One region of the Neobacillus pocheonensis genome, then DNA from elsewhere that is predicted to be linked to it. Evidence: riboswitches for the same ligand, from Rfam matches in the RefSeq annotation. Region 1 holds a riboswitch; the other holds the start of a gene.
What was found. A riboswitch is a leader RNA that binds a small molecule or an ion and turns the genes downstream of it on or off. The one in region 1 is predicted to bind thiamine pyrophosphate.
Positions count from the first base shown of each region.

Region 1 (7,688 bases):
TTAAGGGTAGAGCAGTATCTGAAGCAGGAAATCCCCGTACTGAGTGAGGAACCGATAAAAATCAAACCATTTTCAGCTGGATATTCAAACTTAACTTACTTAATCTCCATTGGAGATTGGCAGGCTGTTTTAAGAAGACCTCCGTTTGGAGCCATACCCCCAAAAGCTCATGATATGAAGAGAGAATTTGAAATCATTGAAAAATTAAATAACGTTTTCCCTTTGGCCCCAAAGCCATACCTTTACTGTGAGGATACAGGAATCATGGAACGGCACTTTTATGTAATGGAGAAAAAAGAAGGTGTCGTACTTGATGATTCGCTGCCAAGAGAATTCATAGCCCGTGAAGATACTGGCTTGCTTGTATCCAATGCAGTCGTGGATACCCTGGTCAATTTGCATGATGTAGATTATAAAGCTGCCGGATTACAAGATATCGGATATCCTGACGGGTACTTAAGCCGGCAAGTACATGGCTGGATAAAACGATTCCATCATTCGAAAACAGATGATATTTCTTCGGTTGAAACATTAGAAAAGTGGCTAATTGACCATATTCCTCCTTCACCCGCACCAACTATCGTTCATAATGATTTTAAATTAAACAATATGATGTTTTCCGCCAAAGACCCAGGTGAAGTTGTCGGCGTATTTGATTGGGAGTTGAGTACCCTTGGCGACCCTTTAACTGATTTAGCTTCAAGCATTGCCTATTGGACAGCTCCGGATGAGGAAGAAAGCGGTTTGACTTCTGTGACAACCAATCCCGGTTTCTTTTCCAGAAAAGAAATGTTGGAACTGTATGCCAAGAAAAGTGGACGTGACATCTCCAATATTGATTACTATTTAACGTTTGCTTTTTACAAAATTGCCGTCATCCTACAGCAACTTTATTATCGCTGGAAAATTGGCGAAGCACCCGATGAACGCTTTGGCAAATTAAATATTGGAATTCAAAACTTGCTCAATCAAGCAGCAAAAGCTCAGAGAAAACAGCTTTTGCGATAAGACTTTTTAAATATTTCTAAAAAAGTCATCAGGAGTGATGATTGTGACTGACTTACTAATTGAAAATAAAGACCTGTCGATTCTAAAAAAGACCGTTCAGTCGTTCATCAAAGAACACGTTCTGCCAGCAGAACTCTCACCCGAAAAGTATGAAAAGGAGCTATCAGTGGAAGTGGTGAACCGCCTGCAGGCTAAGGCCAAGGAGGCTGGTTTACATGCCATACATGCGAAAAGGGAATGGGGAGGAACTGGATTATCTTTATCAGCAAGGGCGGTTTTGCTTGAGGAAGCTGCGAAGCACCGACTTGGACTCTATCATCCGGCTGCAGATGCCTTTGGCGGAGAATTTCCAAGATTTTTGGAAAAATGCACAACGGAGCAAATAGATAGGTATATAAGACCTGCCATAAGCCAGGGCAAGGGATGTTTTGTAGCAGTATGGGAGGAGCATGAAGATAATCATCTTGAAAATTTGAGCACGACAGCCATAAAGGACGGAAATGAGTGGTTTTTAACCGGTCATAAAACCTACATCCAAAACATGTCACAATCAACCTTTGGTTCTATTCTAGTTAATTGCCAGTTACCCAACGGTGATTTGCAGCCAACGCTATTTTTACTGGATTCTGACCAACTAGAATGGAAGGAAACCGTTTTGATTGATGTTCAAACCACTCATAGTTTTACATTGGAAAATTTCTGCCTTCAGGACAGTAAAAGAATAGGGGCAGTTGGGGAAGGAAAAACACTTGTTGAACAATGGCTGTCAGAATCACTTATTTTTCTCGGTGCAAAAAGTATAGGTGTTGCTGAAAAAGCGCTAGAATATGGGAAACAGTATGCTAAACTACGTATTACTCGGGGCAAACCACTTGCTGAATTTCCCACAATCCGGACGATGCTAGCAAAAGCAGTCTTGAATTTGCAGGCAGCCAGATTAATGGTGAGCGAAGCAGCCAAAAAAGTAGGAACACAGGATCATGATTGGCAGCTTACAGCGCAAATGGCAAAATTGCATGCAACGGAGACAGCTTCAAAAGTAATTGATGATGTACTCCAAATTCACGGAGGCTCCGGATTTGCTGGTGACTTGCCAATCGAAAGATGGTACAAAGAAATACGGATTGCAAGGGTTAATCTGCAAAAAGCAGAAACCATCATTGAAAATATTGCGAAATCGATACTATAGGGGGAGACCCCAAGTTAGGGGTACAAACTATTCAAGTGAATTTTTTTCCATAAAGAATGAGAGTTAAGTGTTTTGGTAAGCTGCTTCAATGAAAAACGGTTTTTAGTCATAATCCGACCTTCAAAAAAGTAAACATGTTATAAGGTATACTTTTATCTAAACCATTCATTTTATTAAAATTCTTCTACCAATAAATATTGGAATTATTTCAGCATAACAAGGAGGAGTTTCAGATGAAATCGGTTGGAATCTTAGGCGTAGGTCAAGCAGGTGGAAATATGGCGGAAATAGCTTCCGTCTTGGGTTTTCAAGCAGCTCTGATTAATACCAATCAACGAGATGGTGCGGTAAATACCAAGGTGGAAAGGAAATATTTTGTCCCGGGTTATAATGGTGCAGGGCAGGATCGATCCTTAGGATTACGAGCGGTTCAGGAACACTATCGAGAAATGATTGATTTTGTAAGTAGCTCCTTCAAGAACATAAAGCTGCTCTTAGTCGCTTTTTCAACAGATGGCGGTACTGGGTCTGGGATGAGCCCGCTTTTAATTGACCTGTTAATCGACCAATTGCCTGGCGTTAAAGTGGGTGCCATTGCCATTATTCCAGAACGAAACGTATTAGCGGGGAATCGAATCAATACGGCAGAGTGTATCGAAGAGCTTTCCAAAATTGAATCCATTTCTTCTGTTTTCTTGGTAGACAATGATCAGATGCGAAAAATGAAGCCGCAATCAAGTAAACATGAGATTTACCTCTCTGCCAATCGGCAAACGATTGAGGCGATTAGCCATCTTTTGAAAATAACAACTAAGAGTTCGTTTTACGGAAACTTCGATGAAACTGATCTTTTGAATATACTTGGAACTAGAGGAGTTACCCTCATTTCTTCCGCAGCTATTACTGATGCGAAAACCAGTTCAGATGTCTCGACGAAAGTGCAATCTTCCTGGGAAAATTCTATATTCTGCCCTGTTGAAGCACAAGGTGTCATTCGGGCAGGACTCATCTATGAAGGACCAGAAAATATTTCTAAGCTCATTAATGTACCTTCTATCTTTGAAAGGGTTGGGGAACCGTTACAATTATTTGAAGGGACCTATCTATCAGATAATGACCCCACTATTACAACCATTCTTGCTGGGCTATACTTCCCAACTCGTCGGCTGCAGTCCCTGGAAGAATCTCTAGAAAAAAACAAAGAACGATTACAGAATCTTGTTATAAAAGAACATTCACAAAAATATGAGTCCCAAATAAGCTGGGCATCCAACTTAAAGCTTAAAAAACCAGAAAAACAGTCTGTATCCATATCATCCAAGTTATCGAAGTATAAGAAGTAATCGGGGTGAAGAGTCTACAAAAAATTGTAGACTCTTTTTAATTTCTTATTTCTAACCAGTCATTTTTACGACAGGATTCTCTGCAAGTAATAGGACTTTTCGATTAATAATCGTGAATAATGAGGATTTTTGGAGAAATAAGCAGGAATTTTGGTTTTATTAAAGGAATAAATATATATTTAATTTTATTTCATCTGTGATTAGAGAAATAGTATCCAACATTCTATCAAAGTTCGAAAGAAGGTATACGAATGATTGAAAATTTCTTTGCTGACTATAAAAAGTTTATTGTTGAACCGGAAGATGAAAAGCGAGTAGTTAATGAAGTTTTTGATCCTAAGAATTATGAGGCATATTATATCCTAACACTGTCCATTTTTAATTCTCGTTTATCGACCTGGAAAGATGCGAGTAAATTTGAAATTGATGTTGAAAATAGTATTAAAACAGTCTTATTGGATTTCAACCAAAAGCAGCGTGAGAAGTATCATCTTCAACTACTGGAATTAGATAAGTTTAAAAACTATTTTATCTTGGCCCTATCTTCTAAAACTAAATTTAATCCTGAGGAAGAAAATGACCGTATTTCTTTAATCGTGAATAAAATACTAACGAATCCATTTTATGTCGGACAAAACTGGTTTAATCTAATCGGTGAAAAAGGAAGAGTAGAACGGAAACTCTTTTGCTACTCATTTAAGGAATACCCCAGGGACGGTTCTAACGGTTTAAATAAGATTGGTTCAGACCACAAACCATCCCTATTGCGCGTTGGCAATTCTTAAAAGGAGTGAATGACCAGCTTGTTTATAGATATTGTTATTGACATCGCATTAGAATTAGTTGGATTTTTCATTCCTGATTTTTCCCCGAAATCAAAGTTCGAAAAACACATAATTAGATTAACAGAAGAAGCATGGTTTTCCTCATTAGAGCAGGATTACAGATACGGATATATTATTTACAATAACAAGAATGTAAAACGCTTCTTAAGCAATGAAAAAAATGTCAAAATGATTATTAGTATGGATATAGAAAGGGAGAAATTCATTAGCTTAGTAAAAAAGGAACATGTCCGGTTCACAAGATTACGGTAAAAGCTAATGAAACCATTAGGACTTTTGAACTACCAAAATTTACAGTTGTCTTCCAATTGAGTTTGATGATATAGTTCATGTGTAAGTTCTTTACGGAACTTCACGATAATTTTTTTTACAGAGAAGTACTCAAGAGGCTGAAGAGGCGCCCCTGCTAAGGGTGTAGGTCGGGTAACCGGCGCGAGGGTTCAAATCCCTTCTTCTCTGCCATTATAATATGGGAATGTCTTGGTATCGACAGGGATAGTTTGAGCTTATATTGCGAGTCGAGGGATTCGGCCTCGTTAAAACGATAAAGCCTATAGCTGGCAAACAAGAAAACAACTTCGCTTTCGCTGCTTAATAACAGCCGTTAGCGGTTCCACCCTCCATCGTCCATGTGGTAGGGTAAGGGACTCACTCTAAGTGGACTACGCTGAATTCCACCGTCTGAGGATGAAAGAAGAGAATAATCAGACTAGCTGCTTCAATGCCTGTCAGTAGGCTAAAGAAGTCGGTGAAAACTAATTTTACTGACTACACTCGTAGAAGTATAAGTGCCAATATCTTTGCACACGGGTTCAACTCCCGTCATTTCCACTAAAATAATTGTTCCGCAGTAGTCCAGGTGGTAGTCCGATTGGCTGTTAACCGATTGGTCGTAGGTTCGAGTCCTACCTGCGGATTTATAGTCCAACAAGGAAACTAGGAACTTGGTCAGGGCGGGAACGCAGCAGCCATAACTAGTGAAATTGTGTGGGTATTACATAGGTAGAAGCTCAAAACGCTAAACTCTTATCTTATTTGAGTTTAGCGTTTTTTTGTTTTGACCACGGGGACGGTTCTCATGGTATTTATAAAGTCAGTTCAGACCAGAAGAACCGTCCCCATGGCACTTTCCCTGGAACTTGTATATAAAAACGTTGGCATTGACTACAATGACTGATATAATGGTAGAGAAATAAGTGAATACGATGAAATGTGGGGGAACCGGTGTTGCCGGTTGAGATTTAGTCCGTGAGACGATGACCCTTGGAACCTGATCTGGTTAATACCGGCGGAGGGAACATATTCTTAAACAATTAATTGTTTGCTGATATGCACTCAGGTTTCTTAGCCTGGGTGCTTTATTTTGTTTAAACAAGGTTTTGCCTTCTTACAACTAAGGTTCCAGCCATTTTGATTTGTTTCACTTTAGATTTTAATTTCACATATGGGGGATTCAAGATGAAGAAATGGCTAGTACTAGTCCTATCAGTTTTTTTAATAACGGGATGCAGCGGTAAAAAAGAAACGGAAAACGCAAAAGGAAAAAAGCAGCCTCTTAAAAAGGTTTCGATCGTACTAGATTGGACGCCAAATACCAATCATACTGGATTATACGTAGCAAAAGAAAAAGGATTCTTTAAAAAAGAGGGCTTAGATGTGGATATTATCATGCCGGGCGAGTCGGGTGCTGACCAACTAGTAGCTTCTGGCAAGGCGCAATTTGGTGTTGGCTACCAAGAAGCGATAACCCAAGCACGTGTACAAGGGGTGCCACTAGTATCCATCGCTGCTGTGATTCAGCACAATACATCAGGTTTCGCTTCACCAGCTGCCAAACAGATTCAATCACCAAAAGATTTTGAAGGAAAAACATACGGTGGATGGGGTTCGCCAGTCGAAAAATCTGTTATCACTTCTTTAATGAACAAAGAAAATGCCAATGCCAATAAGGTGAAAATTGTGAACATGGGTGATACCGACTTTTTTACGGCTGTGAAAAGAGACATCGATTTTGCTTGGATTTACTATGGATGGACTGGTATTCAAGCAGAGCTTCGTAATGAAAAGATTAATATGGTTTACTTAACCGATTACTCTGACAAACTGGACTACTATACACCCGTTTTAGAGACCAACGAAAAAATGATCGAACAGAACCCTGAAACGGTTAAAGCATTCGTAAAAGCCACGGCACAAGGGTATCAATTTGCCATCAAAAACCCTGATCAAGCTGCGGATATCCTGATGAAAGCAGCACCGGATTTAGATCCAAAGCTTGTTAAGAAAAGTCAAGAATGGTTATCGCCGAAATATCAGGATGATGCAAAGGCATGGGGGATTCAAAAGCAAGAGGTTTGGGAAAATTATACCCAATGGATGTATGAAAATAAGCTTCTTGACAAAAAAATAGATGCGAAAAAAGCATTTACTAATGAGTTTTTACCAAAACAATAGGGGGATAAAGACATGGCGAATTCTTTAATCAGCATTCAAATAATCCCGAAAACAAAGAATGGCGAAGACGTGATTCCGTACGTTGATGAAGCCATTAAAGTAATAGATGAATCTGGTGTGAAATATGAGGTACACCCGTTAGAAACAACAATGGAAGGCGAACTTCACGAATTATTTGCGGTAATTTCAAAAATGAATGAACGAATGATTGAAATGGGAAGCAAAAATGTCATTTCACAAGTGAAGATTCTTTATCAGCCAACAGGCATTTCTATGGCTGACTTAACGGTGAAATATCGATGATGAGGAAGAATCTTGTAAAAGGGTGGAGACCAATTTTGGTTCTCCTCCTTTTGTTTGTCATTTGGGAAATGGTCGTTAATATAGCAGAAGTGCCGGAATGGCTTCTTCCTCCGCCATCAAAGATTTTCGCAGAGGCCATGGATGGTTGGCTTAATTTTTATCCAGATGTGTTTTCAACGGTTAAAATTTCACTACTTGGATTTGCGGTTGGAGCAATCATTGGACTGGTGGCCGCCATTTTATTGCATCTAGTTCCTGTTTTAAAAGATTCCTTCTATCCATTGTTGATTTTATCGCAAAATGTTCCCATTATCGTTCTTGCTCCACTGTTGGTCATTTGGTTTGGGTTTGGAATATTACCAAAAATGATTGTGATCACTCTGGTTTGTTTCTTTCCCATTACTGTGGCCGCTTTAGATGGATTTAGCCAAACCCCTTCAGAGTTGAAGCATTATATGATGATGGCAGGTGCATCGAAAACGCAGCTTTTTTGGAAATTGGAACTGCCGTTTTCGTTGCCGTCGATTTTTTCAGGCTTAAAGATCT
Region 1 is NZ_JBCNAD010000087.1:1,807-9,494, reverse strand. Features, by position in the region: gene ABES02_RS28780 (phosphotransferase family protein) at 1-1,008, shown strand, start outside; gene ABES02_RS28775 (acyl-CoA dehydrogenase family protein) at 1,052-2,197, shown strand; gene ABES02_RS28770 (tubulin-like doman-containing protein) at 2,431-3,540, shown strand; gene ABES02_RS28765 (hypothetical protein) at 3,792-4,325, shown strand; gene ABES02_RS28760 (hypothetical protein) at 4,344-4,637, shown strand; tRNA gene ABES02_RS28755 (tRNA-Ser) at 4,757-4,847, shown strand; RNA gene ssrA (transfer-messenger RNA) at 4,857-5,219, shown strand; tRNA gene ABES02_RS28745 (tRNA-Asn) at 5,230-5,302, shown strand; RNA gene ffs (signal recognition particle sRNA small type) at 5,300-5,393, shown strand; TPP riboswitch at 5,590-5,699, shown strand; gene ABES02_RS28735 (ABC transporter substrate-binding protein) at 5,844-6,839, shown strand; gene ABES02_RS28730 (thiamine-binding protein) at 6,852-7,142, shown strand; gene ABES02_RS28725 (ABC transporter permease) at 7,142-7,688, shown strand, end outside.

Region 2 (7,688 bases), on a different contig from region 1:
CATTATTTAACCACCTTTTTGTTTAAATTGTAATACGTTCAGACATTCCTTATATCTTATGTCGCTTGACGAATGTTGCATTGTGTTATTATCCACATAAAAGCAAATATTTTTTATTTCACATTCATCCCTATCATATCGATTAAAATAGACCCCCCTTAGGCTTGGCTAAGAAGGGTCTATTGCTAGAATGCGCATTGATCACTGCCCTAAATTAAGAACAAGTAAACGCAGTTGCGATTGCATCGGATACTGCTGCTAATGTTTCTGGACGAGCGCCGAGAAGACTGCCCAGTAAAAATGCTACAACTAAGACTAGTCCAACAACAATATCACCAAGAGTTGGACAAGCTGGAAATACAATTGCCATGTGTGATCCCCCCTCTCTATCTTTTTATAAAAGGAAGTTTATTAAACTCCTTATATTAGACAAGTTATGTTGAAAAGATAGATTCGTTCTAGTTAAATAGCTCATTTTGATAAAATAATACGTATTTGTTAATATATTCACAATTATTTAACCATAATCTGAAAAGGGGCTGCCTCTTGAGGAGAATAATCTCCCAACTCACTACGACTTGCAACTATAAATATATTTTGTTTCGAACTTTTCTTGGGATTGGTAGCAAACAGCTTCACATCAGGAAAGATTCCTGAAATAGTTGTGTAAAGCGTCTCCAATCGTTCATCATTTCTTACTTTTCCAATATAATTCATGATTAGAATCCCATTTTCGGACAACTTATCGTTTGTCAGCGTAAAAAATTCTTTTGTTGTTAGGTGATACGGGGTCTCAGTGCCGCTGAACGCATCCAAAATAATGAAATCCTCCGAGTGTGAATCTTGGGTTTTTAGGAGCGCTTGTCCATCACCGACTACTACGTTCTTTCCAGTATGTCCAAAGTATTGCTTGGATACCTCAACGACAATCGGGTCTATCTCAGCTGTCAAAATATTTCGATCTGAGTAGTGGGAACTAATGGTGCCAATTCCATGGCCAATAATGAATCCATTTTTAAAAGCTGATACAAAGTGATTAATAAGATCCACTAATACTCGGATGTAAGAAACGACGAGGTATTGTTTCTGATCCAAATTGATTATTCCTTGAACATCATTTGAGGAAAATTGAAGTAAACGGAACTTTCCTCTCATTCCTTGGAATTCACTTCGTTCGGTAACGTAGATATTTTGATATAAGCTAGAAGTCTTATAAACTAACGTTGACCCGAAAAGCAAAAAGTAGCCTTCTAAACTTTCATTCTTATTTTTTGAATTCATGTTTAAACCTCCATAGCATGTTTACTATAGAGTATTCATTTGGTCTGGCACATGAGTGAATAAATAGCATAGGATTTGCGCCGATCCATTAAATAAGATGGACATAAAAAAAACGTAATGGATGAATTCCCATTACATGTTGTCTTTCCTAATTTTTTGTTTTTTAGCAATTCTCCTCAAAACATAAACTCCTGCAATCAAAGCAAGTAGATTCAAGGAATCTCCAAAGTTAATTGTGAGGCTGAAATTATTATTCACTCGAACACTATTCTTATTATTGTTAGAACCTGGCTTCGATTTCATGTCTGGACCACCATCTTTTCTCATTTGACACCCCCATACTATAAATATATTATATTTCTATCCACAAAAAATTCCAAATATATAAAATAATTCTATCAATCATGTCAATTTGAGATTGTATAGATGAAAAATGCAAAAAAAGTCGAATTATTTCAAGAATGAATTTATTCTAAGCTTTTGTTCAGAGGGATGGTAAAATAGCTCTATACTAGGCTTTGATGCATGAAAAAAACTGAGGAAATATTTTTTATTCCTCGGGAAAGCGCAGGAACAGACATTTCTCGTGTTTCTTTGTCGCATGAAAGCGCTTTAATTGTTGCTATTAAAGGGGTGAAGTGGTTGATAAAAATGATTGATGCCCATATACATCTGATAGAGAATGGATATTATATTTCTGTAACACCTGATATTGATATTGTTTATAAAGAAAAATTAAGCAATTAGTGAAAGCCTATCCTCTTGAACAAACAATGATTGAAACTTATGATCCATGGCCATTTGAAGGACTATTTATAGGGAAAATGACACATACAATCATAATGAATGAATCGATTCGTGAAATATCAAAAATTAAAAAATTGTCATTTGGAGAGGTTTCTGATAGATTATGGCGAAACACTATCTCATTTTATGACTTGGAGGAGAAAATAAAAAATGAGCAAGCAAGTAATCGTTTATACGACAAATGACTGTATTGAATGCACAATGGTCAAACAAGTACTCACACAGGAAGGAATTTCATTTGAAACCAGGAATGTTTCGACGAACCCGGAGTATCAAAAGGAAGTAGAAGCGTATGGTTTTTTAGGAGTTCCAGTGACAGTTGTAGATCATCGAGCAGTTAAAGGTTTTACTAATGAACTAAAAGAGCTGATGGAGCTGGCAAAAAAATAGGAAAAATATTTATTAATCTCGAAAATTTTTAATAAAGGGTGAAACTAGGCTCGATGATGGACAAAACATTACAGAGAATGGGTGAAAATGTCCTTCATAAGATCGATGAAGGACAAAAATTACAGAGAATAGATGAAAATTGGTCTTCATAAGATTGATGAAGGACAAATCATAACAGAAAATAGCCTGTCCTGTCCTTCATTGGCTAAATGAAGGACAATTCTCACCAATATAAGTAGGGTTAGGTCTTTCATGGGTTAATCGTTTTGCCATAATAACATTATGTAAACTGTTACGGATTTTTTATTTAGTAATTTATTCTTTACTTATTATTTTAATAGGAGTATTATTGGGTTGAAATTTAATATGTGTTGTATCTACTAGGGGTGCCCTTCATGCGGGCTGAGAGAAAACGGCAACGTTTTTGACCCTTTGGACCTGATCTGGATAATACCAGCGTAGGAAAGTAGTCTTGTGAAGTATTTTTACTTTCTTGCTTATGAACCAGGTCCAAATAATGGATCTGGTTTTTTTATTTTGGCTTTGTTAAAGGTCAATCTTAATTTTGCTCATAGTTGATTGGAGCGGAGGGCACTCGACTCCTGCGGGATAGAGAGGTCGCTAGAGACCCCACAGGCGCAAAGCGCCGAGGAGGCTCTAGGACCTCCCCGCGGAAAGCGAGTGCCCGGAGCGGAAATCAACAACCAAATTTAACAGAGCCTTTATTTTAAAAAAGAAAAGGGGAAATTCAAATGGAAAAAAACAGTTTAGCTGAAACTTTGCAAAAAGTACGTGAGGTAAACCCGCTTGTACATAATATCACGAATGTAGTTGTTACCAACTTTACGGCAAATGGTCTTCTTGCTCTTGGCGCATCACCGGTTATGGCGTATGCAGCTGAAGAGGTGGCGGATATGGCGAAGATTGCTAGTTCAGTAGTTTTAAATATTGGAACCCTAAACCCGCAAACTGTTGAATCGATGATCATTGCGGGGAAAGCAGCAAATGAGGCGAATGTTCCAGTCATTTTTGACCCGGTTGGAGCAGGGGCTACAAGCTATCGAACCGTAACAGCACAAAGAATCATGAAAGAAGTTAAAGTCTCCGTTATTAGAGGTAATGCTGCCGAAATTGCGAATGTAGTGGGGGAAAAGTGGGAAATAAAAGGCGTTGACGCTGGTAATGCAGAGGGGAATGTCATTGACATCGCCATTAATGCTGCCGAAAAAATGAATTGTGTTGTCGTGATTACCGGAAAAGAAGACATTGTCAGCAATGGAAAAACCACGTATTTAGTTGCGGGTGGTCATCCAATCTTAACCAAGGTCACCGGGACTGGATGCTTATTGACTTCAGTGATTGGTGCTTTTGCTGGAGTGGATAAGGATCTCATTAGGGCTTCCGTTGCAGCACTAAGCTTTTACGGAATTGCAGCCGAAAAAGCAGCACAAAAAACGGCTGAAATGGGTCCAGGAAGTTTCCAAATCGAGTTTTTAAACCAATTGGCCCTCGTTTCCTCAGAAGATATCGTTCAACATAGTTCATTTAGACAGGTGTAGGGGAGGTTAGCAAAATGAAAAAAGCATTAACGATTGCAGGATCTGATAGCGGCGGCGGAGCGGGAATTCAAGCTGACCTTAAAACCTTTCAGGAATTGGAAGTCTTCGGAATGTCAGCTTTAACTGCAGTAACAGCGCAAAATACATTAGGTGTCCACGGCGTCTATCCGATGACAGTCGAGGCCGTTATTAAGCAGATTCAAGCTATAGGTGATGACATGGGCACTGACGCAGTAAAAACCGGAATGCTCTTTAATGCAGACATCATCAGAGCGGTTAGTGAACAAATTAGCAAATACAAATGGGACAATCTTGTGGTGGACCCAGTGATGATTGCCAAGGGGGGAGCATCGCTTTTACAAATAGAAGCTATTTCGGCCATGAAAAATTATTTATTACCACTTGCCAAGGTTATTACACCGAACATACCGGAAGCAGAGGTCCTTACAGAGATGTCGATTCAAACGGAAGAAGACAAACAGGAGGCGGCACAAAGACTTTTCGAATTAGGTGTAAAAAACATCGTTATTAAAGGCGGCCATGATGACAACGAAACTGAATCAATCGATTTATTGTTTGATGGCAAGAAATTTTACACTTTTACAAGCAAACGCATCGAGACGAAAAACACCCATGGAACGGGCTGTACGTTTTCAGCGGCCATTACTGCTGAACTGGCAAATGGGGCAACCATCTACGACGCTGTTGTGAAGGCGAAGGACTTTATTCAGGCAGCCATTGAGGAAGATTTAGAAATTGGACTGGGGCATGGTCCGACGAACCATTGGGCCTATCAAAAAAGGCAGGTGTTTGTAAGATCATGAAAAATCTGCGCGAAGCATTAAAGGTTTATTTTATCATGGGCAGTCCTAATTGCTTGATGGACCCGACAGAGGTTTTAAAAGAGGCTATTTCCGGCGGCATTACATTTTTTCAATTTCGGGAAAAGGGTGAAGGAGCTTTAACGGGTGTTGAAAAATATGCACTTGCCAAAGAACTCCAAAACATTTGTAGACAAAATCAAATCCCGTTTATAGTGAATGATGATATCGAACTGGCATTAACGATAGATGCAGACGGTGTCCATATCGGCCAAGAGGATGAGTCGGTGAGAGCAGTTAGGAAAAAAATTGGCGATAAAATCCTCGGGGTATCCGTCCATTCGACCGAGGAAGCGATGTCTGCCATAAAAGAGGGTGCAGATTATTTTGGCATTGGACCTGTTTTTCCAACAAAAACAAAAGAGGATGCCAAGCCTTCTCGAGGTACGACCCTAATTGAAACATTAAGGGAAAACGGATATCAAACCCCGATTGTTGGGATTGGCGGGATAACGGCAGAAAATGCACGTTCAATTGTGGATGCGGGTGCAGACGGTGTCTCGGTCATTACAGCCATAAGTCTTGCCGCGTCACCAATGGAGGCTGCCAGAAAATTAAAAGGAGCGATAATGGGATGAAAAAAACGCACAAACTTACCCTTACAGCGATGATGATTGCGATCGGAACGATATCTAGCAGTCTAGTATCCATTCCAATCGGTTTTACGAAGGTCTTTCCTGTTCAGCATTTTTTAAATGTATTGTCCGCAGTATTGTTAGGACCTTACTATGCAGTCGCTCAGGCCTTTTGTGTGTCCCTGTTAAGAAACTTAATGGGAACGGGATCCGTCTTTGCCTTTCCTGGCAGCATGGTCGGTGCATTATTGGCATCATTATTATTTTGGAAAACTAGAAAGATATATCTTGCCTTTTTAGGAGAAGTCATTGGCACAGGCATAATCGGAGCGCTCCTTTCCTATCCAATTGCAACGCTTATTCTCGGACAAAAAGCGACGCTATTTGGATTTATTCCATTGTTTATTTTTAGCTCATTTGCTGGTGCACTAATTGGTTTTGTCATTCTAACCATTTTTGGAAAGAACAAAGTTGTGAATTTAGTGGACTCAAAGGTATTGAACAAATGAGTTTGGTGGAACGGATATCAAAAGAAGTTGAATCTAGAAAAGAAGAATTACTTGGGCTTGTGACCAAGCTAATAGCGTTTCCAACAGTTAGTCCTCCCGCTCGAAATACCACTGAAGTCCAAGACTTTATTAAGGGATACCTAGAGGATATGGGTTTTGAAACGGATCAATGGGATGTCTACCCGGGGGATCCTAATGTCGTAGGTATATTAAAAGGGGAGGATGCAAACCAGTTTCATAGCTTAATCGTGAATGGGCATGTAGATGTGGCTGAAATAGGTGATGATCGAGAATGGGATTCATCTCCTTTTGAGGCTATAAAAAAAGATCAGTATATATATGGCCGCGGAGTTGCGGATATGAAAGGCGGAATTGCCGCATCCCTCATCGCTATTAAACTATTAAAAGAAATAGGTATCCCACTTAAAGGGGATCTTCAATTCCAATCTGTAATTGGAGAGGAAGTCGGAGAAGCTGGCACCCTAGCATGTACGGAAAGAGGATACAAAGCTGACTATGCAGTTGTTGTCGATACAAGTGACTTACATATTCAAGGACAAGGCGGAGTAATTACAGGCTGGATAACCATTCAAAGCAAAAAGACGTTTCACGATGGGCTCAGAAGAAAAATGATCCATGCAGGCGGCGGCGTCAATGGGGCGAGTGCCATCGAGAAAATGACGAAAATCATTTCTGGCCTTCAAGACCTTGAGCGCCACTGGGCAGTAACGAAAAGCTATGACGGCTTTCCCCCAGGAACCAATACTATAAATCCAGCGGTGATTGAAGGAGGACGACATGCTGCTTTTGTTGCCGATCGCTGCTCTTTATGGGTTACCGTTCATTTTTATCCGAATGAAGACTACCAAAACGTGATTAAGGAAATCGAAGAGCATATCCAAGCCGTTGCCGCTTCGGATCCATGGCTCCGTGAGAATCCGCCCGAATATGTTTGGGGCGGGAAATCGATGATTGTTGACAGGGGTGAAATTTTTCCGTCATTAGAAATCGATCCAGGGCATCCGGGAACAAAACTATTAACTAACTCTTTTGAAAAAATGTTGAAGGAAAATCCAACAGTTGGAATGTCCACAACCGTTACTGACGCTGGCTGGCTTGGTCGAGCAGGGATTCCGACCGTCATCTTCGGACCAGGGAAACTAGAAGACGCGCATGCCGTAAATGAAAAAGTGGAAATCCAACAATTGCTGGATTTTACAAAAGTATTGGCCATTTTTATTGCAGAGTGGTGTAACACCAGGAAGGAGGGCTAGCCATGAAATTTTCACAAAGACTTTTTCAAAAAGTGGAGGATGTTTGGCAACAAACACACGAGCATCCCTTTGTTGTCGGATTAGGCACAGGGGATTTACCTGTTGAATCTTTTATCCGTTATATGAAACAAGACTATGTGTTCTTAATCGATTATTCCAAGTTGTTTGCACTAGGCGCAGTAAAGGCGAGGGACCTTGTGACGATGGCCGCTTTCGCTAAACTACTAAGCGAAACATTACATGGAGAAATGGAACTCCACCGAAATTACGCTGAAAGATTTGGAATTACCCAAGGGCAGTTGGAAGAAACAAAGCCTACTCCAATGAACTTAGCCTATACACGATACATGCTGAATGTCGCCCAAAATGGTTCATTGGAAGAGCTAATTGCTGCTTTACTGCCGTGTATGTG
Region 2 is NZ_JBCNAD010000047.1:49,700-57,387, reverse strand. Features, by position in the region: gene ABES02_RS24255 (hypothetical protein) at 1-3, opposite strand, end outside; gene ABES02_RS24250 (hypothetical protein) at 215-370, opposite strand; gene ABES02_RS24245 (spermidine synthase) at 514-1,281, opposite strand; gene ABES02_RS24240 (hypothetical protein) at 1,414-1,608, opposite strand; gene ABES02_RS24235 (hypothetical protein) at 1,807-2,028, shown strand; gene ABES02_RS24230 (glutaredoxin family protein) at 2,239-2,478, shown strand; TPP riboswitch at 2,851-2,960, shown strand; gene thiM (hydroxyethylthiazole kinase) at 3,231-4,037, shown strand; gene thiD (bifunctional hydroxymethylpyrimidine kinase/phosphomethylpyrimidine kinase) at 4,052-4,861, shown strand; gene thiE (thiamine phosphate synthase) at 4,858-5,496, shown strand; gene thiW (energy coupling factor transporter S component ThiW) at 5,493-6,002, shown strand; gene ABES02_RS24205 (acetylornithine deacetylase) at 5,999-7,276, shown strand; gene tenA (thiaminase II) at 7,279-7,688, shown strand, end outside.
Region 2: another riboswitch for thiamine pyrophosphate. It lies ahead of thiM (hydroxyethylthiazole kinase); the one in region 1 lies ahead of ABES02_RS28735 (ABC transporter substrate-binding protein).